One region of the Pseudoalteromonas sp. SR43-7 genome, then DNA from elsewhere that is predicted to be linked to it. Evidence: predicted binding sites of a transcription regulator. Region 1 holds the regulator's gene; the other holds the start of a gene.
The links. Region 1 encodes ArgR, which controls arginine synthesis, uptake and breakdown. Its sites were predicted from a motif close to ANTGAATANNTATTCANT; they were not measured.
Positions count from the first base shown of each region.

Region 2: the regulator ArgR is predicted to act here: its motif matches at 5,305-5,322, upstream of H5087_RS06590 (OadG family protein).

Region 1 covers NZ_JACJDY010000005.1:68,557-85,380, reverse strand. The annotation lists gene H5087_RS05585 (Fe(3+) ABC transporter substrate-binding protein) at 870-1,874, shown strand; gene H5087_RS05580 (iron ABC transporter permease) at 1,874-3,505, shown strand; gene H5087_RS05575 (ABC transporter ATP-binding protein) at 3,506-4,555, shown strand; gene H5087_RS05570 (Dyp-type peroxidase) at 4,604-5,503, shown strand; gene argR (transcriptional regulator ArgR) at 5,511-5,978, opposite strand; gene mdh (malate dehydrogenase) at 6,204-7,136, shown strand; gene ispB (octaprenyl diphosphate synthase) at 7,384-8,355, opposite strand; gene rplU (50S ribosomal protein L21) at 8,778-9,089, shown strand; gene rpmA (50S ribosomal protein L27) at 9,106-9,363, shown strand; gene cgtA (Obg family GTPase CgtA) at 9,502-10,659, shown strand; gene folA (type 3 dihydrofolate reductase) at 10,733-11,224, shown strand; gene H5087_RS05530 (DUF3718 domain-containing protein) at 11,303-11,680, shown strand; gene galU (UTP--glucose-1-phosphate uridylyltransferase GalU) at 12,129-13,013, shown strand; gene H5087_RS05520 (peroxiredoxin) at 13,144-13,617, shown strand; gene H5087_RS05515 (S8 family peptidase) at 13,723-15,849, opposite strand; gene H5087_RS05510 (NAD(P)/FAD-dependent oxidoreductase) at 16,178-16,824, shown strand, end outside.
Region 2 covers NZ_JACJDY010000006.1:64,783-81,606, reverse strand. The annotation lists gene H5087_RS06615 (peptidoglycan DD-metalloendopeptidase family protein) at 1-691, shown strand, start outside; gene H5087_RS06610 (hypothetical protein) at 774-950, opposite strand; gene H5087_RS06605 (aldo/keto reductase family oxidoreductase) at 964-1,935, opposite strand; gene H5087_RS06600 (sodium ion-translocating decarboxylase subunit beta) at 2,078-3,208, opposite strand; gene oadA (sodium-extruding oxaloacetate decarboxylase subunit alpha) at 3,222-5,003, opposite strand; gene H5087_RS06590 (OadG family protein) at 5,015-5,260, opposite strand; gene H5087_RS06585 (DUF1328 domain-containing protein) at 5,780-5,953, shown strand; gene H5087_RS06580 (hypothetical protein) at 6,012-6,203, shown strand; gene H5087_RS06575 (YcxB family protein) at 6,338-6,805, shown strand; gene csrA (carbon storage regulator CsrA) at 6,856-7,047, opposite strand; gene H5087_RS06565 (aspartate kinase) at 7,139-8,356, opposite strand; gene alaS (alanine--tRNA ligase) at 8,363-10,963, opposite strand; gene H5087_RS06555 (regulatory protein RecX) at 10,983-11,435, opposite strand; gene H5087_RS06550 (BPSS1780 family membrane protein) at 11,435-12,223, opposite strand; gene ribA (GTP cyclohydrolase II) at 12,305-12,928, opposite strand; gene H5087_RS06540 (energy transducer TonB) at 13,178-14,293, shown strand; gene H5087_RS06535 (hypothetical protein) at 14,362-14,871, opposite strand; gene H5087_RS06530 (low molecular weight protein-tyrosine-phosphatase) at 14,971-15,420, opposite strand; gene H5087_RS06525 (DUF3087 domain-containing protein) at 15,455-15,961, opposite strand; gene H5087_RS06520 (energy transducer TonB) at 16,118-16,753, shown strand; gene H5087_RS06515 (sigma-70 family RNA polymerase sigma factor) at 16,768-16,824, shown strand, end outside.

The sequences.
Region 1 (16,824 bases):
ATAAGTAAAGTATTTTAAGGTCTTAGCATTGATTGGCAGGGATGCGATATATTACTCAGTAAAAATTAGTGATAGTTGCTCAGAGCTTTACTCAACCCAAATTTTAGACAAAGAAAAGCGCGCTCTATCTCTAGGCGCGCTTGCGGAATCTTCTAATTTTCTGCATCCTGCAATTGAACTTAATCAACTCCAATTTTCACTAATCCATGTTTATTACTATATTACTTTTTAGTTCTATGTAATGTAGACCGTCCGGGCCTGTATCCTTAAATTCCTAAACGTCTTGTAGGGTAAATACTATTACCAAATCCTTAATTACACTTCCTAGTGTATCCTTGTTTTAACCAATCCCTTGTGTTGCCTTAAAGGCCTGTCCATTTATTCCTTCAACATCCTGTTGAACAACTTAGCCTTGTTGTTATCCTTTTCGCATCTTCCTGACGCTGTCCTTTTTACAACATTGCGTTGTGATACTCATCCTGAGCCTGTCCTAAAATCCGTGTTGTCCTGATAACCTAATCATTGGTTGGTTGAGTAAGCAGTCCATTTCCTTTTACTCAATAAGCGTCATTGCTTGGTTGATGCGTAAATTATAGTGCAATAGAGCAACTAAAATAGAGATAAAACTACATTCAATTAGTGTTTTTGCAATAGTAATAAAAACAAATATCATATTAATCATGTATTTAACTGTTTTTCGGTTGTTTTTTATCTTGTTTTTTACTCATTAGCTGTCACATCCGTAAGATATCTCTTACACCGTATTTCCTTTTTGGGCGTTATTTACATATTTACATTTATTTAAAGTGTGCACTTTTAGAATGAGCACGGTAGAATTCGTTGATAATAACAGTTATTTAGGTGGAATAATGAAGAAAGTATTTGCACTTGTTTTAGGGGTAGTTGCATCGGCACCAGTCTTTGCAAACGATGTTGTTAACATCTACTCTTTTCGTCAACCGTTTTTAATTCAGCCAATTTTAGAAGACTTTACAAAGCAAACAGGCATAAAAACCAATGTTGTTTTTGCTAAAAAAGGGCTAATTGAGCGTGTTAAACGCGAAGGCAAGCACAGTAAAGCTGATTTAGTATTAACCTCTAACTTTAGTGCGCTTATTCAATTAGAAGATTTAAAAATAACACAAACTATAAAAAGTGACAGTGTAAATAATAATGTTCCAGCCGCCTTTCGTGACGGTGATGGCCAATGGGTTGCGCTTACTAAGCGAGTGCGTAATGTGTATTCATCAAAAGAGCGAGTTGGTGAGTTACCTAAGCTCACTTATGAAGATTTAGCAGACTCTAAATACAAAGGACAAATTTGTACGCGCTCTGGCAAACATCCATATAATTTAGGTTTAGTAGCTTCTATGATTGCACACCATGGTGAAGCGCAAACTAAAGAGTGGCTTGAAGGTGTTAAGGCTAATTTAGCACGCAAGCCTCAAGGTAACGATCGTGCTCAAGTTAAAGCTGTTAAAGAAGGTTTATGTAACTTGGCATTAGGTAATAGTTACTACCTTGGCAAAATGCTAGAAGATAAAGAACAAAAAGGTTGGGCAGAGGCCGTAAATATTAACTTTCCGAATCAAGTTAATCGTGGCTCACACATAAATGTATCGGGTGCGGTTATTACCAAATACGCTAAAAACCCTGAAAATGCATTAAAGCTCATAGAATATATGACCGACAGCAAAGCACAAAACATGTATGCCTCATTAAATATGGAGTATCCAGTTAAGTCGGGTGTTGAATTATCAACTTTGGTTGCCTCTTGGGGTAGCTTTAAAGAAGACAGCTTGCCACTTGATGAGATTAGTAAATATCGTCCGTTAGCACTTAAGCTAATTGATGAGGTGAAGTTCGATCTTTAATGACTAATAAATTTAAGCTGTCTAAATGGCAGCTCTTTGCGTGGTCGACTGGCTTAATACTATCGGCCCCGTTGTTTTTTCTTCTTTTTGAATCTCTACAAGGTAGCTCTGAGGTGTTTTCTCACCTGTGGGATACCGTGCTTTGGGACTACATAACCAATACCGTATTGTTAGTTTTAGGTGTTTGCGTCCTTAGCTGCGCCATAGCTTTGCCACTTGGGTGGCTAACGGCTTACTGTAGTTTCCCGGGTAAAAAACAGTTTGAATGGGCACTTATGCTGCCCCTTGCTATGCCTACCTATATTATTGCCTATGTATACACTGATTTATTAGATTATGCGGGCCCGGTGCAAATAGCATTGAGAGAATGGTTTGGCTGGCAATCACCTAACGACTATTGGTTTTTTGATATACGAACATTACCCGGCGCCATCGTTATGATTGCCTTGGTACTTTACCCGTATTTATTTTTAATTTTTAAAACAGCCCTTCGCGAGCAGTCATTCAAATTAGTACAAGCTAGCCAGTTAATGGGGCTATCTCCTTGGCAAAGCTTTTTTAAAGTCAGTTTAGTGCTCTCTCGTGGGGCAATTGTGGCGGCTCTTGCACTTATTAGTATGGAAACCATGGCCGACTTTGCAACAGTGAGTTATTTTGCCGTAAGTACATTAACAACCGCCGTATACGATACGTGGTTTGGTTATTACTCACTTACAGCGGCCGCTAAAATATCGGGTGTGATGTTACTTCTGTTATTTTTAGCATTAATGGCAGAGCGTTTTAGTCGCCGAAACCAAGCGGTATTTGAGCGACAATCAAGTGTAAATAGCGAATCTCTCTATGTATTAAAAGGAAAATCTGCTTGGCTCGCAACGTCATTTTGTAGCTTTATTTTACTTATCGCTTTTGTAATTCCTATTGCAGTACTTATAAATTACGCCATTACCTACTTTGATAAAGCATGGAATGTTGAGTTTTTTAGCTACGCTTGGCAAAGTTTAAAAGTGGCAGGAGTTGTAAGTGTTATAACCATTACATTGAGTGTTTTTGTGGTTTTTTATCAGCGTGTTGCAAAGCAAGCGTATCCGCTTATTCCTGGGCGTTTAGCAAGCACTGGTTATGCATTGCCAGGAACTGTACTCGCTATTGCGGTTTTATTACCTCTTACATTATTAGAGAACACCATTAACACAGCGCTCGAGAAGTATAACTTAGACATTGGCTTACTGCTTACAGGTAGCATTCTTACTATTATTATTGCTTATATTGTTAGGTTTTACGCCATTGCACACGGAGCAATTGAGTCGAGTTTTTTACGTGTTAGTCCATCACTTGATATGGCAAGCCAATCAATGGGTAAAAGCCAAGGGCAAACGCTGCGTTTAGTGCACCTACCTTTACTGCGAAGAGGATTGCTCACTGCTGCCTTATTGGTATTTATTGAGTGTATGAAAGAGTTGCCAGCTGCGCTATTGCTCAGACCGTTTAATTTTGAAAGCTTAGCTACTCATGTATTTCAGTATGTGAGTGATGAGCAATTAGAGCTTGCTTCAATATCTGCATTATTTATTGTTATTGTTGGGTTTATTCCTTTGTATTTTATTAATCGTTCTATGGAGCAGCGTAGTTAAATGAGTAGTTTAATTTTACAAGGCGTGAGCTATCACTATAACGGCACAAAGGTTATTCACGATTTAGATTTAACAGTGGGTAAAGATGAAATTGTTTGTCTACTCGGGGCGAGTGGATGCGGCAAAACAACCACATTAAAGGCGATTGCAGGTTTAATTGAAGCCAAGCAAGGGTCTATTTTTATAGACGGTAAATTAGTGAGTGATGAGCAATCGTTTGTCTCACCTGAGCATCGTAACATCGGCATGATGTTTCAAGATTATGCGTTGTTTCCGCATTTAACGGTGGCAAATAATATTGCATTCGGGCTTAGTAATATGAGCAAAGCTCAAAAGCAGCAACGCGTTGATGAAATGCTTAAGCTTGTACATTTAATTGGCTGTGCAGACAGGTTTCCACACCAGTTATCGGGTGGCCAACAGCAACGCGTCGCTATCGCTCGTGCATTAGCTTATAAACCTAGTTTATTACTCCTTGATGAGCCTTTTTCAAACATCGACACACAAGTACGCTTTGAATTAATTGCCGATATACGTCGAATTATTAAGGCAACTCAAGTATCTGCTGTGTTTGTTTCACACTCAAAAGAAGAGGCGTTTGCGTTTTCAGATACACTTGCCATTATGCATCGCGGTAAAATTGAGCAACAAGGCACGCCTGAGCAGCTTTTTGCAGCTCCATGTTCAAAGGAGGTTGCAGAGTTTCTGGGTCAGGGCATATACTTAAGCGCAGAAGTGTTAACCGCAACTGAATATAAAACACCATTTGGTTTAGTCGAATCTTATGTTGAGAGTAAGCATAATGTAAGTGCAGGGCTTATATATGTGCGCCCTCATCAAATAGAATTAGTGGCAGATAACCAAAGTGACAAATTCAGCAAGCGAGCTACAATCATAAGTCGTCGCTTTATTGGTTCGGCGTATGTTTATTCGCTTGTTATTGATGAACAAGAAATTGAAGTTGCTGCACAATATGGCCAGTCATTTGAAAATAATGATCAGGTTATAATAAAAATAAAACCTCACACGGTGAATTTTTTCGAATCGTAATTAATTTGTTATTCGCTGTGTTTTTATCTGTAAAACTAAGGAATAACAATGGCGCAAGCGCAATCAGGGATTTGTGCTGAAGCAAACTTACACGGTTTGCACTTATTTTTTAATGTGTTTGATGGTCAAGACGAATCACTTCGCGCAAAGTTAAAACAAGTAAGCGCTATAGAAGAAGAGTTTAGCGATCAATTTTCAGAATCAATGCTCTCTTGTATGGTTGCTATTGGTGCGCAATACTGGCCGCATATCCTCCCTGAATACATTCCAAGCGAATTACAGAGCTTTCCCAATATAACCCATAGCGATCACCAAATGAGCGTACAACCGTGCGATTTATTTGTGCAAATTCGCTCTGACCGTGAAGATGTTAACCATTTATTTGCGCTGCAAATTTTAAAATTATTTGCCCCCGATGTTGAGCTGGTGGAGCAAATTCGTAATTTTCGTTTTTTAGATGGTCGTGATTTTAACGGTTTTATTTATGGTGGCGACACCGCACATGGAAGAAAAAAGCGCGCTACGGCTTTAATCAGCAACCCTGGTAGCTTTGAAGATCAGGGGAGTTATATTCATGTTCAGCGTTATAAACATGATTTAACTATGTGGCAGCATTTATCATTGAGTGAGCAAGAGCAAATAATGGGACGTACGCGTCTTGATAACACGCTAATTACCCCAGCGATCGAAACCAGCCATGCTTCGCGAAGTGAGCTAAAAGACGAAGACGGACAACCGCTACTATTAAATCAAAGCATGCCTTATGGCGACGTGTATGAGCAGGGAATGTTATCAATTACATGCGCTTGTACGGGCACCGCATTTGAAAAAGTACTTAATAGTCGTTTAGGGGAAGGGGATTGCTACGACCACTGGCTTGATTTTACTCAAGCCGATATGGGCTCTGCTTTCTTTGCACCTTCAATAGGGTTTTTAAAACAAATTTAATTTGCTATTAAACCGTATCAAATAAAATGCGAACGCGTTCAAGTGTTACATCTATTTCAGATATTTTAGCAGGAGCGATAAAAATAGTGTCATCGCCGGCAATAGTTCCTAGTACGCCATCTGCTTTACCTAATGAATCTAATAAACGTGCAATAAGCTGAGCAGCACCTGGGCTGGTACGAATGATGATCATCATTTCGTTGTGCATAATGTCGATTACTAATTGGCGTAATGGGCTTTTAGCCGTAGGTACACCCATTTCAGCAGGTAAGCAGTAAACCATTTCTTGTTTGGCATTGCGTGTGCGTACAGCGCCAAATTTACTTAACATGCGTGATACTTTACTTTGGCTTATATTGTCAAAACCTTGATCTTTTAACGCATCAACTATTTCGCCTTGAGAGCCAAAATTTTCTTCTTTTAATAGTGATTTAAATGCTTTTACCAGTGCTTCTTGTTTATCTTGTGGTTGCATAGTCTTTATTCGTTTTTGTTATTTATGCCGCAAATTCTACACAAAAATGAATAATTATGCAGCAGTTGTTTAGTTAACTTGCCAGTTTGATGCGTTAAATCACATAAGTTTACGACTATGGTCGAAAATATACTTGAAATAGACAGGATAAATTTGTTTTTAGTCGCTAATTTCATTATCTTAAGAGCCACAAATGTTTCCTACCTCAAATTACGGAGAATTCCAATGAAAGTTGCTGTATTAGGTGCTGCAGGCGGTATCGGCCAAGCGTTGTCTTTATTATTAAAAACAGGCTTACCAGCTGGCTCTGAATTATCACTTTATGATGTTGCACCAGTTGTACCAGGTGTTGCGGTTGACCTTTCTCACATCCCAACAGATGTTAAAGTTGCAGGCTTTGGCGCAGACGATTTAAATAAAGCGCTTGAAGGCTCTGACATCGTTCTTATCCCAGCGGGTATGCCGCGTAAACCAGGTATGGATCGTGCTGATTTATTCAATGTAAATGCTGGCATCATCAAAACGTTAGCAGAAGGCATTGTTGCCAGCTGTCCTAAAGCGTTAGTAGGTATTATTACTAACCCAGTAAACGGCACAGTTCCAATTGTTGCTGAAGTATTCAAAAAAGCAGGTACTTACGACGCTAAACGCGTATTCGGTATTACTACGCTTGACGTTATTCGTTCAGAAGCATTTGTTGCTGAACTTAAAGGCGTAGACGTAGCAACTGTAAAAGTACCAGTAATTGGTGGTCACTCAGGCACAACTATTCTGCCTCTACTTTCTCAAGTTGAAGGTGTTTCTTTCACTGATGAAGAAGTTGCTGCACTTACTCCACGTATCCAAAATGCGGGTACTGAAGTTGTAAATGCTAAAGCAGGCGGTGGTTCAGCTACGCTATCTATGGGTGCTGCTGCAGCTCGTTTTTGTATGTCTTTAGTTAAAGGCCTACAAGGTGAAGAAGTTGTAGATTACGCTTACGTTGCTGTTGAAAATGGCGATGCAGAGTACTTTGCACATCCAGTACGTTTAGGTAAAAACGGTGTAGAAGAAATTCTTTCTTACGGCGAACTAAGCGCATTTGAAACAAAAGCAAAAAATGACATGCTTGAAACTCTGAAAAAAGACATCAAAGAAGGTGTTGATTTCATGGCGTAATAGCCGGTTTGAGCGATACCAATTGCATTAAATAAATGAGCAGTTATTACGATGGATAAATAGCTCGTTAGCAAGGCAAATATTACGATGTATAGTTGTTCTATATAAATAATATTTAACGCAGCTAATGAGTTATTTAGCCCGAAAGAATGCTTAATGTTTTGATAAAATTGGTATATAAAAAAGCCTGCATTTGCAGGCTTTTTTATTGCTCAGAATTAATGTCACACTATGTAACTAGTTAAAACTAGTGGTCGCGGTCAACCGCAATACGGGCAAGGCTTATAAGTGCTTGCTTATAGTCAGACTCAGCTAAAAAGTCTAAACAGGCAATGGCTTTTTCGGCCTCAAACTCTGCTTTTTGCATTGTAAACTCAAGCGCATTAGTTTGTTTTAGTGCAGTTAAAATTTCTTCTAAATGCTCCATACCATTACTGTGCTCTATTGCATCACGAATGAGCTGTGTTTGCTGCTCGCTACCATGTTGCATAGCATAAATAAGCGGAAGGGTTGGTTTGCCTTCAGCTAAATCATCGCCAATGTTTTTACCTAGCTGCTCAGCATCTGCATTGTAATCGAGTACGTCATCTACTAGTTGAAACGCAGTACCTAAATGCATACCGTATAAGTTTAGTGCATCAAGTGTCGCTTGGTCTTGCTCTGTGATAATGGCAGCAAGGCCTGTAGCTGCTTCAAATAATTTAGCCGTTTTAGAGTAAATAACCTGCATATAGCTGGCTTCAGTCGTATCTGGGTCATTGCAGTTCATCAGCTGCAATACTTCACCTTCAGCAATAATGTTTGTTGCATCGGCAAGTACTTGCATAATCTGCATTTTTCCAAGGCCAACCATAAGCTGAAATGAGCGAGTATAAATAAAGTCACCAACCAATACGCTAGCAGCATTACCAAATTCAGCATTTGCTGTAGGCGTGCCACGTCGTAAGTTTGATTCATCTACAACATCATCATGCAATAGCGTTGCTGTATGGATAAACTCAACAATTGTTGCAAGTGTTATGTGATCTTTACCCTGATAACCGAGCGCTTTGGCTGCTAAAATAGCCAGCATTGGACGAACGCGTTTGCCGCCACTGCTAACTATATATAAACCAAGCTGATTAACTAACGCCACATCTGAGCGCATTTGCGCGTGTATAAGTTGATTGACGTCATTCATGTCGCTTTCGATTAACGCCTGGATAGCTTTTATATCCATTGATCTCCGAGCCAATTTTTATGTGTGAACGGCGCAGATTGTACAACAAAAAATGCACTAGCTCGATATTTTGTGACGATTGATTGAAAAAACACTATTAAAGTACTTAATTTAGACTGAATTAGCCAAGATAACTGATTAATTGATAATCAATATAGAGTTTATGGTGTGCTTAGATATTGAGCTGTGAGGGTCATATTTGAGTACATTAATTTATTTCGGCTAAGAGTTAAAAAGCGCTTGGCAAAAGGGCCAATTAATATAAAATGGGGTAAATATTGAATTGCTCTCAAAGCAGCTACTTTTTATTCATTTTAATTACAAAATAGGCTTGCTAGTTATTTCGCGTTAGCGTAAACTTCGCGCCCTATCGAAGAATATTTTAGTTGCGCCGATTTGAGGGTGCACAGACGGAGTTAATTATGTACGCGGTTTTCCAAAGTGGTGGTAAACAGCATCGTGTGACTGAAGGTCAAACGATTCGTCTTGAAAAATTAGACGTTGAAACTGGTGCGGCAGTAGAATTTGATTCAGTACTTTTAGTTGCTGATGGTGAGAAAATCGAGATCGGTGTACCGTTCGTAAACGGTGGCAAGATAACAGCTGAGGTTGTTTCACATGGTCGCGGTGAGAAGATTAAGGTTGTTAAATTTAGACGCCGTAAGCATTCTCGTAAGCAAATGGGCCATCGTCAATGGTTCACTGAAGTTAAAATCACTAGCATTAGCGCTTAATTAGAGGTACTTAGAAATGGCACATAAAAAAGCAGCTGGTAGTACTCGTAACGGTCGCGATTCAGAAAGCAAACGCCTAGGTGTTAAGCGTTTTGGTGGCGAATCAGTTCTAGCGGGTAGCATCATTGTTCGTCAGCGTGGAACTCGTTTCCACCCTGGTACTAACGTAGGTATCGGTAAAGACCACACTATCTTCGCAAAAGCAGATGGTAAAGTTCAGTTTGAACAAAAAGGTCCTTTAAACCGTAAATACGTAACTATCGTAACTGAGTAATCAGTAAGGTAGTTAAAAACCCCGCCTTTGCGGGGTTTTTTGTTTTGTAGTCAGCCAATATATACCCAAGCCTGCATTTGTGCTGGCTTGGGTATATAATAGAGTTATTAAACAAGCCAATCCCTAAAGTGAGTAATCATGAAGTTTGTAGATGAAGTAGAAATTCGCGCAGAAGCTGGAGACGGTGGCAGCGGCATCGTGTCTTTCCGTCGTGAAAAATATGTTCCAGATGGTGGACCAGATGGCGGTGACGGTGGAGACGGTGGTAGTGTTTATCTACAAGCTGATGAAAACTTAAATACCTTAATTGATTATCAGTTTGAGCGCTTCCATAGAGCTGAACGTGGTACTAACGGTCGTAGCCGTAACTGTACAGGCCGAAAAGCTGATGACTTATTTGTTATGGTGCCTGTAGGCACGCGCATCATGGATGTTGATACCCAAGAGGGACTTGGCGATTTAACGCAACATGGTCAACGAATTTTGGTTGCAAAAGGTGGTTTCCACGGCTTGGGGAATGCGCGTTTTAAATCAAGTACTAACCGAGCACCTCGTCAAAAAACATTAGGCACACCAGGTGAAGTACGTAACTTAAAATTAGAGTTACTATTATTAGCTGATGTTGGTTTACTTGGATTACCAAATGCCGGTAAATCTACGTTTATCCGCAGTGTATCTGCAGCAAGACCAAAAGTAGCTGATTACCCATTCACGACGCTTATTCCTAATTTAGGTGTAGTACGTCCTGAAGCAAATAAATCATTTGTTATAGCCGATATTCCGGGTCTAATTGAAGGTGCATCTGATGGCGCAGGCCTAGGTATTCGCTTTTTGAAACATTTAGAGCGTTGTCGTGTGTTGTTACACATTATTGATGTAATGCCGGTAGATGGTTCAAACCCTGTTGATAATGCGTTTTCGATTATTAACGAACTGCACCAATACAGCCCTAAATTAGCTGAGAAGCCACGCTGGTTAGTATTTAATAAAATAGATTTATTACCAGAGGATGAAGCAAAAGCGTTATGCGAATCGATTGCAGAAGAGCTGGGCGAAACTGAAAATATCTATCACATTTCAGCAATTAATAAACTTAACACTCAACCATTAATCCACAACATAATGACACTACTTGATAGCATGCCTAAAGAGAAGTTTGTACAAGTGGAAGATGAAGAAGTTGAATTTAAGTGGGATACCTATCATGAAAAAGCCACTAAAGGTAAGGGCAATGATGATGATTGGGATGACTGGGATGAAGATGATTACGACGTAGAAGTTGTCTACGAGCGTTAATTAAATAGAATTTACTAAAAAGGAGCTTATGCTCCTTTTTCTTTGTTTAAGAATAAAGTACTAGGTGTATATTATGATAATTTCAATGATTGCAGCAATGGCAAATAACCGTGTAATTGGTCTAGATAATAAAATGCCATGGCATTTACCTGCAGATCTTCAGCATTTTAAAAAGGTCACTACGGGTAAGCCTGTGATCATGGGTCGTAAAACTTTTGAGTCTATAGGTCGTCCATTACCTGGGCGCCGTAATATTATTATTACTCGAAACAGCGAATATACTGCACAGGGTATTGAAGTAGTAACTACGCCAGATGCCGCATTAGAACTCGTTGCTACTGCTGAAGAAGTAATGATTATTGGTGGTGGTAATATCTATGAGCAATTTTTACCAAAAGCAGAGCGCCTGTATCTAACTTTTATTGATTTAGATGTTAAAGGCGATACACAGTTTCCTGATTACAATAAAGTTGCTAATTGGTACGTGAAAGAAGAGCAAGAAAACCATACGGATGACAAGAATTTATCTAGTTATAAATTCGTAACTTTATATAAAGAACGTTAACATTATTGCGTAAATTTTGATAGATTGATATAATATTCGATAGTCTATATAAGAACAAAGTATTATAAAGGGTTTGTCATGTTTAAATTACCAAAGCTAGTTGCACTTACTGCCGTTGTAGCTGTTAGTTCGTTTTCGTATACAGCACCTGTAAATGCTGAAGATCAATTAGCAGTATCTATTTGTGAATATATTGCGGCAGACGATAAAAACCGATTACGCAGCAAGCTTAAAAGCTCTCGTGTAAAAATTCGTAATATTTATGATGCAGTACAATGTAATGGTAATAACTTATTACGTCATGCTGTTGCTAGTAATGCAGTAGATACTGGTGAGTATATAGTTAAAAACTTATCAAAAAGTGCGTTAACAGATGGTGCTGATATTGCTTGGGCTGAAGGGAATTTTGCCAGCTCACCGCTTATTGCAGTAATTAAAGAGCGTGCAGGTCTTTAATTATAAAAAGGTTTTGTAACGCGACCTTTAGTTAGAAATTTATTGGTCTGGGTTTGTTATTTATAGCAAACCCAGGCTTTTTTCGTTTAGCTAATGTAATCTCACCCCACAACAAAATCATTAATAAACTTCATAACTTACCTGCTCATTTTAAATAACCAAAAATGTAGAGTCTCTGTTTAATAAACAGCTTCAAATTTACTTCTTCAAAAGAGGTAACTTTATTCAGCTGGTATCTATTTTGTATCTGCTAGTTTGTACCAATACGCAATGATACTTAATTATTTTGCGGGGCTAAACGTGTCGCACCTGTGTTAAAAAATTCTCATTTAGAACAACTAAGTAGCGAATTTTTTGCCTAGCTATCAACACGTTTTTCCATCCTAAAAATAGATCACTTAATTAAGCGAATTGATATTATTTACAAACTTAATCACTAAGGACAGATATGAAAGCTGTAATTCCAGTAGCTGGCTTAGGGACGAGAATGCTCCCTATGACAAAAGCTATCCCAAAAGAAATGCTCCCAATAGTCGATAAGCCTCTAATTCAATATATTGTCAGCGAATGTGTGTCCGCTGGTATTAAAGATATTGTGTTAGTTACGCATAGCTCTAAAAATGCAATCGAAAACCACTTTGATACAAGTTATGAACTAGAAGCGACTCTTGAGAAGCGTGTTAAACGAGCTTTATTAGATGAAATTCGCTCTATTTGTCCAAATGATGTAACTATTATGAGTGTACGCCAAGGTGAAGCTAAAGGGCTTGGACATGCTATTTTATGCGCTAAACCAATAGTTGGTGATAACAACTTTGTTGTGCTCCTGCCAGATGTGATACTTGATGCCTATACTGCGGATCAAGAGACTGAAAACTTAGCGGCCATGATTAAACGCTTTAAAGAAACTGAAGCAAGCCAAATAATGCTTGAGCCGGTAGCTAAAGAAGACGTTAGTAAATATGGTATTGCTGATATAAATGGTGTTGAGTTAATGCCAGGTAAAAGTGCTGCAATTAAAGCAATGGTTGAAAAACCTGATGCAGATTTAGCGCCTTCTAATCTAGCTGTTGTAGGGCGATATGTACTGAGTAAGAATATTTGGCCTCTACTTGCAAAAACGTCTGTAGGTGCTGGCGGTGAAATACAACTTACAGATTCTATTGACGCATTAATGGCACAAGAAACCGTGGAAGCATTTCATATGAGTGGTCGCTCTCACGATTGTGGAGATAAGTTAGGCTACTTAAAAGCAATTGTTGAGTACAGTCTGCGAGATGAAAAGCTAGGTAATGATTTTTCAAGTTTTATAAATGATTTGAATTTACCTTAATACAGCGCGTATTCTTCGTTCTATGGTAGGCTATTTTGAGCTACTAAGTTAGCCGTACTTTTTATACCTAGTAGTAGGCTACGTAGTACGATTGTTACTTATTCTGTATTAATCTTTTCAAGGAATTACCATGATTGAGCAAGGCCAAGAATTACCAGCAGTGACGTTAACGCAATTAACTGACGACGGTATGCAATCTCTTACAAATAAAGAATTGTTTGAAGGTAAAAAAGTCGTGTTATTTGCAGTACCTGGTGCGTTTACACCAACGTGTTCAAATGCCCATTTACCTGAATTTATTACCCTTGCTGATAAAATTAAAGCAAAAGGTGTTGATGCTATTTACTGTGTATCAGTTAATGATGCATTTGTTATGAAAGCATGGGGTGACTCACAAAACGCGCAAGAAATTACAATGCTTGGGGATGGCGATGGAAGTTTCACTAAATCGTTAGGGCTTGATAAAGATACTGCTAGTTTTGGTGGTATACGTTCAATGCGTTACGCTATGATTATTGAAAATGCACTAGTAACTGGTTTATTTGTAGAACAAGACAAAGAGTTTGTTGTAAGCCGCGCAGAATCAGTATTAGAGAAGCTATAACAGTAATAAAGTGTAGATTTTAGCTTTAACTAATCAGCTAGTTATTATTGAAAAAACCGATGTTGGAACAACATCGGTTTTTTTATTAAAGACTCAAACTTTAAATTACGGTTGGTATTGCCCGCTAAGCGTTAAACCAGAGAAAGTGCTATAAGCGTTAACGCTTAAGTGCCAAGTACCTGCTTGTGGATTAGTAAATGTACATGTTTCTGCATTGCCATTTTTATAAGGGCGGCAATCGTATGAGCTTGCTGTTGGTTGGCTACCGTATTTTACAAATAAATCAGCATCGCCACTGCCACCCGATGTTGTTACTGTAAACGTACTCATTCCAGCTGGTACATCTAACGTGTAATGTTTCCACTGCCCAGTATTGGCTGACACATCGCTTATAGTGCCTCCGCCTGCTTGTGGAGTACCTGAACCGCCACCCGATGATGAACCACCAGTAATATTACCTACCAAGCTAACAGCTGAATACGCAGAGTAGCCGTTAAGCATTACGTGGTAAGTTCCCGCAGTAGGGTTATCAATAGAACACTCTTCGCTATTACCGCCTTTATATGGACGACAATCATAGGTAGTAGTTGTAGGTTTACTGCCTGCACGTACGTATAAATCAGCATCGCCAGTACCACCACTCATAGTGAATGTTACGTTAGTTGCACCGCTTGGTACTGTCATCGTGTAAAATGCTTGTGCATTTGCAGCCCCACTTAAACCTGTTTTAGCTTCACCATTAATAAGCTCGCTATCGCCGCCTGTAGGTGGAGTAGTGCCGCCACTTGCTGCTGCAACAGCTGCGGCTGCATCAACAATACCCGTACCACAGCTAGTACATGTCGCAGGGAACGAACGGGTAGTTGATTTTAAAATACTTTCTATTTCGTCAGGCGTTGCATCTGGCTTTGCTTGCTTAATAAGTGCCGCAACACCTGCTACGTGGGGCGCAGCCATTGATGTACCCTGTGAAAAGCCATAGCTGTCGCTTGAAGGTGTAGACGAACCTGAATTGTAAGTTGATAGAACGCCTTCAGAGTCGTTTGCAAAGCTTTGAGCGCCACCTGGTGCTGCAACATCAATATTGCTACCGTAGTTTGAGTAATAAGCTCTGCCGCCATTACGGCCCACTGAGGCTACGTTTACTACACCGTTACAGTTACCTGGGTTGTAGTTTGCTGAGTTATCGTTATCGTTACCTGCAGCAATAACTACCACAGTGCCGTTACTACGTGCTGTGTTAATTGCATTTTGAGTTGTAGAGCTACATGAACCGCTGCCACCTAAACTCATATTAATTACATCAGCAGGGTTTGAGTTAGCAGGAATACCTGAAACACTTCCACCAGATGCCCAAATAATACCATCTGCAATATCTGAGGTTAAACCACCACACTTACCGAGTACACGAACAGGCACTACTTTTGCGTTATAAGCTACGCCTGCAACACCTTCACCGTTATTGGTTACCGCAGCAACTGTGCCGGCTACGTGCGTGCCATGCCAGCTAGAGTTTTGTGCACCGTTAGTGCCACATTCATTCGCAGCAACTGCATCACCAGGATCACGTGCATCGCTATCGCGACCACCACCGTCATTAGCTACCGAAAGGTTAGAGATCATATCGTAACCCGGTAAAATATTAGCGTTTAAATCAGCATGAGGGCGGTAGCCCGTATCTAGTACAGCTACAACTACACCGCTACCCGTTGCGGTATCCCATGCGGTCGGTAAGTTTAAACCACCGGCTTGCTCGTAGTAGTGCCATTGGTCATCAAAACGTGGATCGTTAGGAGTTGAAAACGGCTTTAGCATTTGATCCACTTCAATGTATTCCACATTGCCAGAATCAACCATTTCTTGCATAAACTCTTGAGCTTCTGCCGCACTTAATTTTTTATCAGCACGCATTACGTGATGATTATTAAGTGCCATTGCACGAACGTATTTTGCTTTTACTTTGCCTTTTTTAGAAGCGAAGTTTTTAACAAAGCTTTGTGCGCGCTTTTTCATGCTAGCTGGGCTTGCGTCTGCAGTTGAGAGGCTCGCCATTTCGTTATTATTTTTATATTTAATAATGAACTGAGTTTCGAAACCGCCTTGGCTTTGTAGTTTAGCCGATGTTTCAGCCATTGAACTTGAAACTGATTGAGCCATGCCAGATGTTGCAGCAAAAAGCGTACTAACTGTAATTGCAATTGCGCATCTTTTAAAAGTTTTACTTGTTGTCATAATTATCCCTAGATTTTTATTTATTATTTCGTGATGTAGGATCACGATGCGGGAACAAAAGTAAACGATCTGTTAACTAGGTTAAAATATCAATTTATTATGTACCTCTTTCATTTAGTTATAACTCAGGTTTTTAGCGGTTTACTCGTTGTTTAGTATTTGTCATATAAATTAAAAATAAGTATAAAGGGTTGGTTTGTTGTGCGAGTAATTATTCCCGACTTATTACTGATGCGTTTTTGTTGTGTAATTGCTAATAATTTAAATGCTACGTTGTTAGCTATCAAACTTTGCTATAATCGGAAAAATTTTTTAGTAGGGTAAAATAATGAGTCAAGTAGATGTAATTGTAATAGGTGCGGGAGCAGCAGGATTAATGTGTGCAGCGCAAGCTGGATACCGTGGCCGAAGCGTTACAGTACTTGATATGGGGAAAAAACCAGGTCGTAAAATTTTAATAAGTGGTGGTGGGCGTTGCAATTTTACAAATGAAAACGCAACCCCTGATAACTACTTATGCGCAAATGCTCATTTTGTTAAATCATGTTTAAGTCGCTATACACAGCATGACTTTATTGAGCTTGTAGACAGACATGGCTTGGCGTATCACCATAAAACACTAGGCCAGCTTTTTTGCGATAACAATGCACAAGACATTGTTGATATTTTACTAACCGAATGCGAGTGGGCCGGAGTAAATATAAAACTACGCAGTGAAGTGATCAGCGTATCAAAAACCGAAACCGGCTATAGCGTTACTACAGAGCAAGAAACCTTAAGCTGTGAGTCGTTAGTTATAGCATCAGGTGGCTTAACTATGCCAAAACTAGGGGCTACACCAATAGGTTATAAAATTGCAGAGCAGTTTGGCTTAAGCGTGTTACCAACTATGGCTGCACTTGTGCCGTTTACTTTGCATCAGCATGATAAAGAGCGTTTTGAAGGGCTTTCGGGAATTAGTATTCCATGTGAAGT
Region 2 (16,824 bases), on a different contig from region 1:
TGTTGATTTTGCAAACGACATTCGTAAAGGCGATGTATTTGGCTTAATTTACGAGTCTCACTATGTTGATGGCGAGTTTATTGGTACCGGTAAGATTATTGCAGCTGAATTTGTAAACCAAGGTCAGCGCTTTGCAGCTATTCGCCATACCGACGGAAATTTTTATACGCCCGAAGGGCGTAGCATGAAAAAAGCATTTTTACGTGCACCTGTAAGCTTTAAGTATATTAGTTCGAGCTTTAATCCTCGCCGCTTACACCCTGTTACTGGGCAAGTTAGAGCGCACCGTGGTATCGACTTTGCTGCACGCACTGGCACACCTGTTGTTGCATCTGGTAACGGTAAAGTAATTAAAGCCGGTTACAGCAAGTACAACGGTAACTACGTATTTATTAGCCATGGCACGCAATATGTAACTAAGTACTTACACCTAAATAAGAAGCTAGTTAAAACGGGCCAAAAAGTTAAACAGGGCCAACAAATTGGTACTGTAGGTTCTACAGGTCGTGTTACTGGTGCACATTTACACTATGAATTTTTAGTAAATGGCGTTCACCGTAATCCTAAAACTGTAAAACTCCCTAAGTCAGAGCCATTACCTCGCTCAGAACTTGCCAAGTTTAAACCTATTGCTGATAACTTTATTGCCCAGCTTGAGCGCAATCGCGAGCTACAGTTAGCACTTAAATAAAGTTTATCAATAAACATTAAAAAAGCCTTTGCAGGTTTAACCTGCAAAGGCTTTTTTGTATACGCTATAAACCATTAGTACATCAGTACATCAGTACATAAATGAGCTGAATAACTAAAGACACCATCACTAATGGCCAAATATATTTACTGTATTTGGTTGCGCCGTTGAGCCCTATTTTACTTTGATACTTTTCAAGCAAGGGTATAAGTATCGCCAGCGCAACAAACAAACCAATTAAAATAACGAATATGTTCATATTAAAGCCCTACTTATGGTAATTCGTGGCCTTTAGCGCTTACATAAAGTGCATACCAATGCTCACGAGTTAGCTCTACGTTTACAGCATCACAAGAGGCTTTAATCCGTTTAGCATTAGTTGTTCCAATAATTGGCTGAATAGATGCGGGATGGCGAAGCAACCATGCAAGTACAATTGCCTCAGCAGAGGTTTCATAAAGTGCAGCCAGCTTATTAACTAAAAGACTGGTGTTGATATCTGCCTGAGATGCGTTTGATAAATCACTACCGCTGTACAAGCCTTGGCATAAACTACCCCAGCTTTGAATTTGGATTTCAAAATGGCGACAGTACTCAATACTACCTGGCGTAAAATTAAGATCTTTACCGTCACTGTTACCGGCATATACACCTTCATCAACAAACTGATGTTTTTGTAAACTAGCCTCAATTTGGTTAGCCACAATTGGCATATCAAGCGCATGTTGTAAAAAGTTCATTTGGTGCTGCTGCATATTAGACACTGCAAAATTGCGCACTTTACCGCTTTCTTTTAAGCAACTAAATATACGAGCAATCTCGTTAACTTCCATGAGTGGATCAGGGCGATGCAGCATAAGTACGTCTAAATAATCTGTATTTAATCGTTTTAATGATGCTTCAACTGACTGCTCAATCCACTTTGATGAAAAATCATAACGCTTTGGCCCTAAGTCATCTTCAAAACGAATCCCACACTTAGATTGAATATACATGTGCTCTCTAAGCTCTGGTCGCTCACTTAATGCTTTACCAAAAACCTGTTCTGCTTTACCAAAAGTATAAATATCAGCATGGTCAAAAAAATTAATACCACCTTCAATGGCGTTATCTATACATTCATGAGCTTGCTTAACATGTGCATCAGTGATTGCGTCTTTATTCCAACCGCCGCCCAGACCCATACATCCAAATACAAGTTTACTAACATGAGGCAAGTGCTTTGCTAAAGGTGTGTGAAGCATGATAACTATCCTTAAAATGTTGAAGAGCTGTTACTGTAAACAAAAAGCACTAAACAAGAAACCATTAAGAGGCGAAGAAATTAAGAACAAAAAAAAGCGCAGTAAACTGCGCTTAATGGTTAATCTATTTTAAATTACATTTTTAGCCAACAAGTGCTAATAAGATACCCGCAGCAACTGCACTACCAAGTACACCCGCTACGTTGGGTCCCATTGCATGCATAAGTAAAAAGTTATGTGGGTTACTTTCAAGGCCAACTTTATTAACTACTCGTGCCGCCATTGGCACAGCCGATACACCTGCCGCCCCAATTAATGGATTTATAGGCGTTTTAGATATTCGGTTAAGTCCTTTTGCCATAAATACGCCAGATGCCGTACCAATTGCAAAAGCCAGTGCACCAAGCACTAAAATACCAATCGTCTCAACAGTTAAAAACTTATCTGCAGCAAGCTTTGAACCTACAGCTAAGCCTAAAAATATAGTTGTAACATTGATGATTTCGTTTTGAGCACTGTTACTTAATCTATCAACAACACCCGACTCTCGCATTAAGTTACCTAAACAAAACATACCTACCAGCGGTATAGCAGCCGGTAAAAACATAGCCGTTAAACTAAGCACCATAAGTGGAAAAATAATCTTTTCCTTTTTAGATACTTTGCGAAGCTCTGGCATTTTTATTTTACGCTCTTCTGGGGTTGTTAGTGCACGCATAATTGGCGGCTGAATAATTGGCACAAGTGCCATATATGAATACGCAGCTACTGCTATTGCGCCTAGTAAATCAGGTGCCAGTTTTGATGCTAAAAATATTGCTGTTGGCCCATCGGCACCACCTATAATGGCTATAGCCGATGCGTCCTGTAGAGTAAATTCAAAACCTGGCACATAGTTAAGTAATATAGCGCCAAACAATGTAGCAAAAATACCAAACTGTGCAGCCGCACCTAATAACAACATACGTGGGTTTGCAATAAGTGCGCTAAAGTCGGTCAGCGCCCCTACTCCCATAAATATCAACAGCGGAAAAATCCCCGTATCAATACCCACATAATAAACGTAGTACAAAAGCCCACCTGGGTCTGACAAACCTGCCACTGGTACATTTGTTAAAATTGCACCAAAACCAATAGGTAGTAATAATAGTGGTTCAAAGCCTTTAGCTATCGCTAAAAACAGTAATAAACACCCTACCGCAATCATTATTAACGATGGGATTGTAAAGTTAGCAATGCCTGTCGCATTCCAGAGGTTTAAAATACCTTCCATCCTCTATTTACTCCTAAGCTAATGCAATCATAGCGTCGCCGGTAGTTACAGCATCGCCTTCACTAACTAACACTTCAGCAATTGTTCCGGTATGCGTAGCGCGTATTTCAGTTTCCATTTTCATGGCTTCCATAATAATCACTACATCGCCTTCGTTAACAACTTGCCCAGCTTTTACCTTAATCTTAAAAATATTACCGGCTAGAGGCGCGTTAAGTGTTTCACCTGATGCAACCGAAGCAGATTGAGGAATGTGCTCAGAGTCTTTTAATGTTACTTCTTTAAGTTCACCACCTTGCGCTACTACTACGTCATAAACTTTACCATCTACTTTTACACTGTACTGCTCAGCCTTCACTTTGTTACTATTTGAAACTGATTTAGAAGGTGCTTTACTGCTTTTATCTTCAACAGAAGGTACTGGCTCAAATGCATCTGGGTTGTTGCGGTTTTTAATAAACTTCAAACCAACTTGTGGGAATAATGCATAAGTTAATACGTCATCAATTTGATCATCAGCAAGTGTTAAACCTTGCTCTTGTGCTTCTTTTAATAACTCAGCTTCAAGCGTTGCAAGCTCAGGTGCAATGTTATCAGCAGGGCGACAAGTAATAACTTCCGCTCCATCAAGCACGCGCTCTTGTAGCTCTTTATTCATTGGTGCTGGTGTTAAGCCATATTCACCTTTTAATACGCCAGCAGTTTCTTTAGTAATGGTTTTATAACGCTCACCCGTTAGCACATTAAGTACCGCTTGAGTGCCAACAATTTGCGACGTTGGTGTTACTAAAGGTAAAAAGCCAAGATCTTCACGTACACGTGGGATCTCAAGTAAAACCTCATTAAGCTTATCGGCTGCGCCTTGCTCTTTAAGTTGGTTTTCCATGTTTGTAAGCATGCCACCAGGTACTTGAGCTAATAAAATACGCCCATCAACCCCTTTTAAGCTACCTTCAAATGCCGCATATTTTTTACGTACATCTCTAAAGTAAGCAGCAATTTCTTCTAGGTGGTTTAAATCAAGCTCAGTATCACGCTCAGTCCCTTCAACTATCGATACAATAGTTTCAGTTGCAGAATGTCCATAAGTCATACTCATTGATGAAATAGCGGTATCGAGCATATCAATGCCAGCATCAATTGCTTTTTGGTAAGTAGCAGTACTTAAACCTGTTGTAGCGTGGCACTGCATAGCAATTGGAATAGATACAGTTTCTTTAAGTGCTTTAATTAGTTTTTCAGCATCGTACGGCTTTAATAAACCCGCCATATCTTTAATACAAATTGAATGACAACCCATATCTTCAAGCTGCTTTGCAAGAGTTAGCCACATATCAAGTGTATGAACAGGGCTAACTGTGTACGAAATAGTACCTTGAGCGTGAGCGCCTACTTTTACAGCCGCTTTAATAGCTGTTTCTAGATTGCGAACATCGTTCATTGCATCAAATATACGAAATACATCAACGCCATTTTTATGTGCACGTTCTACAAACTTTTCAACTACGTCATCAGCGTAATGGCGGTAACCTAATAAGTTTTGACCGCGTAATAGCATTTGCTGTTTAGTATTAGGCATCGCTTTTTTAAGTGCACGAATACGTTCCCAAGGATCTTCGCCTAAATAACGAATACACGAGTCAAATGTAGCACCGCCCCACGATTCAATAGACCAATAACCCGCATCGTCTAATTTGCTAGCAATCGGTAGCATATCGTCTAGGCGCATACGCGTTGCTAATAATGATTGGTGAGCATCGCGTAATACCAATTCTGTTAATTTTAATTTAGCCATGTGTGTGCCCCTTATTTATTATTTGATTTGTACTGAGCAATGGCAGCACTAATAGCAGCGATGTGCTCATTAGGCACACCTTGAGATTTAAAAGATGGTGATTTAACTAGTGTCGCCACGTCAGGTTCGCTAAAGCGCGTCACCAAATTAGACATAAGCGTTACTGCACCAATTAATATCGACAGAAATACAAACACCCCAACCATGCCAGTAAGCATTAAGTTACCAGCCGTTGTGAGTAGAGCACCTATATCCATTTTTCTCCCCTTGAAACCCATATCGAAAATAAAAAATCGATTTAATTAAATATTTATTCACTGGATAATAACAAAACTAATCGCTTTGTCTACATCTTGTAAATTGGTAAAACCAATTAAACAATAAACAACATAACACTCAATTAATTTACATGCTATAACTCAGCAATCACGCGCTCTACAATACATACAAGAAATAACGACTATAGCTAATAGTTATATGGAAGTTGTTAATTAACTATCAAGCTAAGTAAAAATAAACACTAATTCTTAATATTAAATGCAAAGCCACACACCACTTGTTAATTGGTCTTACCAAAACAAGTCTATTTAGTGAATATTTAGCAGTTATTTGCAACAGTGTGAATAACTTACATAACAAAGCGTAAAAGTTACTAACCAACTAATAACTAGAATAACAGCAAAAAACCATAAGCAATTGATATTTATACAAAATAAACTTTGGCATATAACTGGCATTAGTTATTATGAGCAAATTTGATAACCAAGGAGAAAACAATGTTACGCTGGACAATTACATTTTTAGTTATTGCTTTAATCGCTGCAGTGTTAGGTTTTGGTGGCATCGCAGGTGCCGCAGCTGGTATAGCAAAAATTATATTTTTTATCTTTTTAGTACTTTTAGTGATTTCATTAGTTTCAGGTGCACTACGTGGTAAATCACCCAGGTAGATAAAGCATTCAACTGACAAACACTAAAATTTAATTAATACTTACAAGGAATTACACTATGAACTCTACAACTTTAAAAGCAGCACTAATCGCAGTATTTGCAGGTTTTTTCATGATGGGTTGTGAAGACAACCATGCAGAAGATGCTGGCGAACGTATCGACGAAGCAGTAACTGACGTGCAAAACTCTGTTGAAGATGCATGTGAAAATGTTAAAGAAGGCGTGAACGCTGAAGAAACTAACTGTTAATTCTTCTTGTACCGCTAAAAAAAACGGCTTTCGAGCCGTTTTTTTGTGCCAGTAATAAAATCACTAACTATAAAGCTGCTCATTTAGCAGTTAGCTTGTTAAAATAAAAAAAACGATATTTAAAGCAAGGCAAAATGGCATTCACAACCACCTACACATTAGATAAACCCTACTTTTACGAGTGTTTTGATGAGTCACTCCCTTATAGTAAGCGTGCAAAACCTAAATACTTTTTACTTGTGTTGTTAGTTGCGCTTGGTTTATTTGGCATTTATGTTTTAGACGATCATTACTTAGGATCGTTCATGATCATGTTAGCGGTACTCGAGTGCGTCGCTTTTTACTATCGCAGACCATGGTGGGTAACCAGACAAATGCTCAGCAGAGCATCAGGCTCTGAGGTAACACTTACCTTTGACGAAGAAGGTATTAAATCTTCTAATCATTACAAAAGCTATCAATTAGAATGGCAAAATATAAGCGAAGTAATAGACACCCAGCAAGGTATTATTATTAAAAATAAAAGTGGTATGCAGTACATATCAAAACAAATACTTAATCCTGAAACACTCGCTTTTATAAACAAAAAAGCCACTCAGTGAGTGGCTTTTAGTCTAGTTGAGTTAATTACTCAACTACGTATACGTGTTGATTAAGCATTGCCCGGATTAGGGTTCGACTTTTCAGCTTGTATGCGCATGTAAATCTCTTCACGATGCACTGATACGTCTTTTGGTGCATTAACACCGATTCGAACTTGATTTCCTTTAACACCTAGAACAGTAACTGTTACTTCGTCACCAATCATTAGGGTTTCACCTACTCTACGAGTTAGTATTAGCATTCTCTTGCTCCCATGTTCCAATAAAAATTATAAGATTCCGCTTAAACATACTAATGAAAATTAGACTGAAAAGTAAGTAAAAACTCGCAATCTATCCATTTTCTGTTAAAAATGCCTTGTGTAATGCACGAACAGCCAACTCTAAGTACTTTTCATCTATTAAAACTGAAATTTTAATCTCTGAAGTCGAGACTAAAACCACATTAATATTTTCCTGCGCTAATGCATCAAAAAATAAACTAGCGACACCAGAATGTGATTTCATACCCATGCCAACAGCAGAAACTTTAGCTACTGCTTGCAATCCGCTTATATTTTGAGCACTGAGCTGAGCTTGATCTTCACTCAATAATTCAAGTGCTTGCAGATAATCATTCGAGTGCACAGTAAAAGCATAGTCTATTTTTTCAAAGTTATGATTAACTTGATTAATCATATCTATTTCGATGCCATTTTCGGCAAAAAGTTTCAATATTTTTGAAAGATATTGCGTGCCCGTTGGCACACCTTGTACCTTAATTAAACATTCGTCACGATTAAACGCAATCCCCGATACAACCTTGCTTGGCATATCGTTCTCCTCAAAACTTATTAATGTACCTTCATCGGGATTAAAGCTCGAAAGCACCCTAAGTGGCACATTATGTTTTCCTGCGGCTTCTACTGAGCGAATATGCAAAACTTTCGCCCCTAAACTTGCCAGCTCTAGCATTTCGGCAAAGGTAACTTGGCTCATTCTGCGCGCGTTAGGTTCAACACGAGGATCTGTAGTATATACGCCGTCAACGTCTGTATAGATCTGGCATTCGTCAGCTTTTATAGCCGCTGCTATTTCTACAGCCGATGTATCGGTGCCGCCGCGCCCAAGCGTTGTAATATTGCCCTCAACATCACGCCCCTGAAACCCAGCAATAATAGCAATACGATTATGCTCAAGCTCATGCTTCAAACGCGTAGCAGCAACCTCTGCAATACGAGCTTTACCAAACATGTTATCGGTTAAAATATTGACTTGATCGGCTAATAGGCTCACAGCAGAGTGGCCACGTTTTATAATGGCCATAGCAAGTAGTGATACAGAAACCTGCTCTCCGGTGCTAATAAGTACATCTAGTTCACGGCTACTCGGGCGAGTATCAATTTGTTTGGCGAGATTAATTAAGCGGTTGGTTTCTCCCGACATAGCCGAGAGCACCACAACCACTTGATGTCCTTGTTGTCTGGTTTTTACAACAAGGTCGGCGACCGCTTCAATTCGCTCTATTGAGCCGACCGAAGTGCCACCGAATTTTTGAACAATAAGCGCCACTTAGGCTTAAGTACGCTCAGTTAACCAAGCTGTAACGCTATCTAGTGCAGCAGCAAGGTTTTGTGGCTCACTACCACCGGCTTGTGCCATATCTGGACGACCGCCACCTTTTCCACCTACTTGGCCTGCCATGTGGTTAACTAACTCACCGGCTTTTACTTTGCCTGTTAAGTCTTTAGTTACACCAGCAATTAGGCTTACTTTGTCGCCACTGGCAACACCGAGGGCAATAACACCTGAGCCAATTTTGTTTTTAAGGTCATCAACCATACCGCGCAGTGCTTTAGATTCAGTACCTTCAACATTTGCTACAAGTAGCTTAACGCCGTTAATTTCAACAATCGAATCAAGTAAAGATGCACCCGCTGCACTTGCTAACTTATCGTTAAGTTGCGCAATTTGCTTTTCAAGACCTTTAGACTTTTCAAGTAACGCGGTTACTTTTTCAAGTACCGATGCGCTATCGCCTTTAACTAAAGCAGCTACATCATGTAATTGTTGCTCTTGCTCGCTAACATAAGCAACTGCATCAGCACCAGTTACCGCTTCAATACGGCGAACGCCTGCTGCAATACCGCTTTCAGATACTATTTTGAATAAACCAATATCGCCTGCGCGCTCAACGTGAGTACCACCACAAAGCTCAATAGAGTAGTCGCCAATAGTAACTACACGCACTTCGTCATCATACTTTTCGCCAAACAACGCCATAGCACCTTTCGCTTTAGCATCATCAATAGCCATAAGCTCAGTATTAAGTGCAAAGTTACGACGAATTTCGTCATTAACTACACGCTCAATTTCACGTAGCTCATCTTTAGTAACCGCTTCAAAGTGCGAAAAGTCAAAACGTAAACGATCAGGCTGAACAAGTGAGCCTTTTTGGCCTACATGGTCGCCTAATAATTGGCGTAGTGCTTCGTGTAAAATGTGTGTAGCTGTGTGGTTTTTCTTAATGCTATCGCGGCGTGCATTATCAATAGTCGCATCCACTTTATCGTTAACACCAATGCGACCTTGCACAGTACCGTGGTGAGCAAAAGCATTACCAAGTTTAGTGGTATTAGTAACATTAAATTCGCCACCAGCAACTGTAATAGTACCCGTGTCGCCCGTTTGGCCGCCTGATTCAGCGTAAAACGGTGTGCGGTCTAATACTACAATACCTTGTTGACCATCTTCTAATAACTGAACAGCTTCGCCACCGGCAAAAATTTCTACCACTGTCGCGCTATGGTGTGTGCTGTCGTAGCCTTTAAACTCAGTAAGCTTTTCTGATTTTAATTGCTCGTTGTAATCAGCACCAAACTTACCCGCTTGTTGCGCTGTTTTACGTTGTACAGCCATGCATTCTTCAAAGCCTTGATGATCAATCGTCATCTGGCGCTCACGCGCAACATCGGCCGTTAAATCAGCTGGAAAACCATACGTGTCGTAAAGTTTAAATACTAAGTCGCCCGGTATAATATCGCCTTTAAGGTCACTTAAGCTTTCTTCTAAAATAGCTAAGCCACGCTCAAGTGTTTTACCAAACTGTTCTTCTTCAATGCGTAATACTTTTTCGATAATTTCTTGTTGCTTAGCAAGCTCTGGGTACGCTTGCCCCATTTGCTCAATTAGCGCAGCAACTAATTTATAGAAAAACGAACCTTGCGCACCTAACTTATTACCGTGGCGCACTGCACGACGAATAATACGACGTAGCACATAACCACGCCCTTCGTTAGATGGCATAACACCGTCAGAGATTAAAAACGCACACGAACGAATATGATCCGCCACTACGCGTAGTGACTTATCGTCCATATCTTGCGCGTTAGTAACACTTGCAGCTGCTGCAATTAAACCTTGGAATAAATCGATTTCGTAGTTTGAATGCACACCCTGCAAAATTGCAGAAATACGCTCAAGGCCCATTCCCGTATCAACAGATTGCTTAGGTAGAGGCAGCATAGTACCGTCGCTTTGACGGTTGTATTGCATAAATACAAGGTTCCAAATTTCGATGAAACGGTCGCCGTCTTCCTCTGCAGTGCCCGGAGGTCCGCCCCAAATATGCTCACCGTGATCATAAAATATTTCAGAACACGGACCACATGGACCGGTATCGCCCATAGACCAAAAGTTATCTGAGGTCGCAATACGAATAATACGATCTTCACTTAAGCCAATATCTTTTGACCAATACTCAAACGCTTCTTCATCATCGTGATAAATAGTAACAAGCAGTTTTTCTTGAGGTAATTTAACAACCTCAGTTAAAAACTCCCACGCAAACTTAATCGCGTCTTGCTTAAAGTAATCGCCAAAGCTGAAGTTACCTAACATTTCAAAAAATGTATGGTGGCGAGCAGTGTAGCCTACGTTTTCTAAATCGTTATGCTTACCGCCAGCACGTACACAGCGCTGCGAACTTGTCGCACGTGTATAAGGGCGGCTTTCTGCGCCTAAAAATACATCTTTAAATTGCACCATGCCGGCATTATTAAATAACAACGTGGCATCGTTACCCGGTATAAGCGAGCTAGAAGGTACTATTTGATGTTGCTTGCTGGCAAAAAAGTCTAAAAACTGTTGCCTAATTTGTGCGGTAGTCATGTGCTGCATTTGAAAGTCTCACCTGTATTTACTGTGCTTGCATTGCAAAATTAATTTCATCGTAGCTAAAACCCCGATACATTAAGTAGCGCACGCGCTTAGCTTTATCTTTGTAATCGAGATCTGGCGGTGTATTCGAATATTTTTTATTGTACGCATCCTGCGCAAGCTCAAACCAATCTATTTCAAGCTCTTCAACTACCATTTCAAGTAGCGAACGATCAATCCCTTTGCCCATAGCTTCGCTTTGTATTCGCTTAAGCCCGTGGCATTTAAATATGTGTTTTCTTACAAAGCCTTCACAGTATCGCTGCTCGTTAATAAAATTGTGCTTTTCGCACCAATCAAGCAGCGTTTCAATAAACTCTTCTGTCGCTTCTTTTTGCTGTAATTTGAGCGTTAACTCACGACGCGAATATTCTTGGCGCCCTAGTAACCAAAGTACATAGTTTTTTAGTTTTTGCTTTAATTTATCATCCATTAAGCGTCAAAACGTCCGCTTGTTTCACTGCTAAGTGGCTTAACATTAATGTCGTCACTTAATGGTACAACAGGCATAAAAATGGCTTGATAAGATACAAAAAAGCTAATGTAGCAAATCGGCATTAAAATCAACAGTGGTAAGAACGATAAGAACATCGAAAGCGCCATAAATAATGCGCAAATAAGGCCAAAAACGCCAAGTGGCAAAATGTTATGATAAAACACCATTAACGATTTTTTAAGCGCCATTAAAATACGTGTTTCTTTACTAAAATAAACAAGCGGTACAGCGTAAGCAAACGCCGTTAAATAAATTAGCATTGCCATAAAAAACAAAATGACATTCGCGCCCGAAATACTCTCAAGCATTTGCTCAAGTGCTACGTTTGGATCAAGTCCTGGTTGGCTCATAACAGCCACTGCATCGGCAAATAAGCCATTAGCAAGTAACGCCATTAAAATGCCCGCACCCATTTGATAAAGTGCTAAACGTAATAACCCTAAACGATTTCCCTTAGCCGTAAATGGCTTGAGAATATCGGCTAGCATAATTTTTCCGCCCTGTTGCTTACTAAGCACCGCTTGGTAAAACCCTGCGGTTAAAAATGGCGTAGCGAGTGCTGCTACTACTTGCAGCAGCGGTAAAAATAAAGACAGCAGCCCTACAATGCCAATAAATAAATGCATAAAAATAAAGGTTGCTGGCTGGGTTTTAAAAATAAGCCATCCGGCTTTTAACCACTTTAGCCCTGCATCGGCTTTAAAAATTCGTAATTGTGTAGACATACTTGCTCTTAATTTAAAACGAAACACGCCAAGTATAACTTGGCGTAAGGGGGGATTAATAGACGAAACGTAATTAAATGATTAAGGTTTTTTAATTTTCTTAATATCTAACATATGCGCGCCATGCTTAATTTTTGTTTCTAGGTACGATTTATTACCCGCAACACCCGCTTTTATGTGCGCATGAGTGCCCACAACCGAATCAACATTAATACCGGCATCTTTTAATGCATTAAGCTTTTTAGGATTATTAGTCATTAATTTAACGTGACTTAAATTAAGCGCATTGAGCATTAATACCGCATCCGAAAAGTCACGTAAATCATCAGCAAAGCCTAAATGATTATTAGCTTCGTAGGTGTTCATACCTTGCGATTGCAATACGTAAGCGTCTATTTTGTTGTATAAACCAATGCCACGGCCTTCTTGGCGTAAATACAATAAAATACCGCCTTGCTCGTGCATCATTTCAATACATTCATTTAGCTGCTCACCACAATCACAACGTGATGAGTAAAATACATCACCCGTTAAGCATTCTGAATGCATACGAATTAGCGGTACATCTTGCTCTGTATCGGCGTTGTTAAACACCATAGCAATATGTTCTTTACCATCTTTTAAATCAGTAAATGAGATTATTTCTGCAGGGATATCACTATTTCTGCCAACTTTAAGCTGGACTCTTGCTCTTACTTGCGCCACGACAAATCCAAATATTTAAATAACTACGACACGACAATAAAGTGATAGTATCACAAAATAGGATAAATACACCGTAGTACAAGACTGTTTATGGCAAATATATGGCGACGACAGGCGTTATTTTCAATGATTGTTAAGCAATAAATTAATACAAATAACCGCCAATATTATTTACGTTGATTTACCTTAATCAGTGACACCTACAGGCACGTTTGGTATTTTGTATTTTAAACAACGATAGGGATTATTATGAAACGTCAGCAACTCGCTTTATTTATAGGTTTAAGTTTGTCTGCTTTAAGCGCAACAACTTTAAGCACTACAGCATTCGCCAGCCAAGCAAGCGATCCTCAAATAGTATTTAGCCAAGCATACCAAAGCTATTTAGCAGCAGTTAAAGCAGACGAAAACGTACAACAAGCTGCCAAACTTGCTTACACATCAGGTAAAGCCGTTTACGGTAAAAGCGACGACAATACTGCTAACTTAGCTATTAACTACGCTAAAGCTATTAAAGGCTACGGCGATGAGCTATACGAACAACGTTTTGCACTTTATGATGAAGCACATACTATTTTAGCGGCTAATCACGGCAAACAATCAATAGAAACAGTTGATGCACTGCTCGGAAAAGCTAACTACACAACATCAGCTTACAAAGCAGCTAACTTTTTAGAACAAGTAATAGGTATAGCTAAAACACAAAATAACCCTAAGTTTGTAGCCGACATGAAACTTGAAGCTGCAACGCTACTGGCTAAAAAGTTTAGTTCTAAAAAATATCGTGAGGCTAAAAACTACCTAGAAGAAGCCGACGAATACTACCAAGAAAACTTACCTGAAAACTCACTAGAGCGCATAAAAGCCGATTTTTTAATGGCCTCATTCGCAGAGGGTCGTAAAAGATACAATCAAGCGATTGAAAGGCTAAATCGTATAGTTACTGTATTCGATAGTAACTTAAACTTTGATCACAGTGCAGAGCTAACAGCTCATTCAAAGCTTGTAGGTCTGTACGAAAAACAAGGTAAAAGCGAAGAAGCAACTAAACATTGCCTAGCTATCGCTCAAATGGTGCCATGGAAAGAATCGCAAGAGCAAACGCCGCTTTACCGTGTTAATCCTAAATACCCAGTTAACAAAGCCAGGTTTAGTACCGATGGTAGAGTTGTTATGGAGTTTGAGGTAGACGCAGCTGGCTTTGTAAAAAACCCAAAAGTACTTAGCTCTGAAGGCGGCAGCGCATTTGAAAAATCAGCCAAAGCAGCGCTTGAGCAATGGCGTTACGCGCCAAAGTTTGAAAATGGCAAACCTGTTAGCGCTATTTCTCAGGTACAACTCGACTTTAAAATTAACCGCCACTAAAAGCGGCTCATTAAAAAAGGCGCTTTAAGCGCCTTTTTTTAATACCAACTAGTACAAATTCTACGTAGTTAAAATTCGTAACTTACGCTAATACCTCCATCGGCTCTTTTTTCGTTGCTGTCGCTTGCTTTACCATAGCCCACATCTAGCTCTAATCTAAAACCAGCGCTGTTCAATCCATTAAAGTTATAGCTGTACGTAAGCCCTATTCCGTTTGTTGTTTCTTCATCAAAAATACCGCCAATTACACAACCTAGCGTATTAGCAAAGTCAGTTGCTACATCATTAGTTGAACCTTCACACTCTTGGTCTGTATCTCTTGCACCAATAGCGCCCACAAGCGCGCCAAAAGCATGCTTTTTATTATCGCTTACTGCTTGTTCAAAACCTGCAGAAAATCCATCATCAAGGCCTAGTTTATAATTTGCATACCAGCGTTGTGTGTCGTCGTTAGCCGACAAAGACACTTCAGGAATAACTAAATAAGGATAGCCACCCCCAATCGAAAAACTAACATCGTTAGCAAAAGTAGAACAAGAAGCGATAGATAAAGTGAGTAGTAATATTTTTATTTTCATAAAGTTCCCTTTGAGTAAGCATAAAATGTACTTACTTTAGGAACGCCATGCAATACGACTAAAAGCTCGTTAAATTTAGCTTTAGTAATAAAATAGGGATTAAATTTTAGCGAGTATTTTATCGCTAGCCGCTTCTATTAAACCGAGCACATTTTCAAAGCCATCATCGCCGCCATAATAAGGATCGGGAATAGCGCTTTGGGCTTGCTCGCCATATTCTAAAAATAGCGCCAGCTTATAGCGTAAATGCTCAGGGCATTGCGCTGTTAAATCAGCTAAATTTTGCGTATCGGCCGCTAAAATTAAATCAAACTCAGTAAAGTCGCTTGTACGTACTTTACGTGAATAAATACCTTTAAAGCTGTAACCGCGCTTCTCCCCTGCTGCCATTGAGCGACTATCAGGCGTTTTACCTTCGTGATAGCCAATAGTGCCCGCCGAATCAACGTTAACGTTAACACCTAGCTTTTTAGCGCGGGCTTTTAATACCGCCTCTGCGGTTGGCGAGCGGCAAATATTACCTAAACACACTATGAGTACTTTTTTCATTAAGGCTCCTTTAACTAATTTAAAAACCTAAGCTTTAAAACTGTTTTAAAATGCTTTCATCGTAATCTTCAACATTAAGCGTTACGTTATGTTGTGCTGCAACAGATTCAAGCTCAGCTTGTTTAATGGCTAAATCGTCCATAATGATTAGATTATCGTCTAGCTGCCACAATAACCGAGAGCCCGCGTAGCTATAATGAATCGCTAATAACGCATCAGCATTACCTTCACGGCCAGCGGCTTTTAACTTAGCTATTTTACGGGTTATTTTATTAAGTGCTTTTTTAAGCTCCCACACATAAACAACTTCAGTCATAAAGCTATGTGTACGGTATTTATTAAGTAACCACGCAAGCCCAACGCTTGTAATAGCAACGCCTATTAAGTTCCAATGAAAGTGGCTGCCACTTTCATCAGGAAATAAAGCAATCAGCGTTTGCGATATAGCCAAGCTGCCTACAGCCAAACCAATACCGCATCCTGCAATAACACGGTTTAAATGTTTACGGTAACGCGCTTTATTTATTTCAATGAGTTGCATAACAGCCTAAAAAGTTAATAAGTAAAAGAATGCGAATGGCTATTGTAACTAAACCCCACATTTTTTATAAAATTATTTCACCCCTTTTTGATTTGCCACCCGTTATAGCTTTGAAAACACCCTAATAGTAGTGGTCAATAAAATTTGGAGCGGCTTATGCACACACTCGAAGTACCTAACAACCCAGTATTTATTAAAACATCGACTGCCGTTATCGGCGGCGCCGCAATGACCTTTGCAGCTTTTGCGTTTATGCAATATTTAATAAGTGGCGAGCAACGCGCACCGGTTAAACCAGGGGGCGATATTATAGTAGAGATTTTTCAGGCGCCTGAGGATTCAAAAGTCAGGCATATACAAAAAATACAGCCGCCACCGCCAATGCCTAAAGTGCCGCAAAAAGCTCCACCGCTTGATACATCATCCGATCCTGTGCTGGCAATTAGCGACTTTACGCCAGTTACGATTGACGATTTTGGTGGCGACATTAACAATACTATTAATCGCCCTACTGGGGATGCAACACCCATAGTGCGCATAAACCCTAAATACCCAACTACAGCAGCGCGCGATGGTATTGAAGGTTGGGTGCAACTAAGCTTTAGTATTTCGCCCACCGGTGAAGTAATCGACCCAGTAGTTATTAACGCCGAGCCAAAACGTACCTTTGACCGCGAAGCAATAAGAGCCATTAAACGCTGGAAATATCGCCCCAAAGTAATTGAAGGTGTGGCACAATTACAAACAGGTCAAACTGTACAGCTCGATTTTAAATTAGATAACTCTATTTAACGGACTAAACGCCTATGCTACTAAGTATTAAGTCATGGTTATTTGAAACGCCAAGCAAGGACTGCATGGCA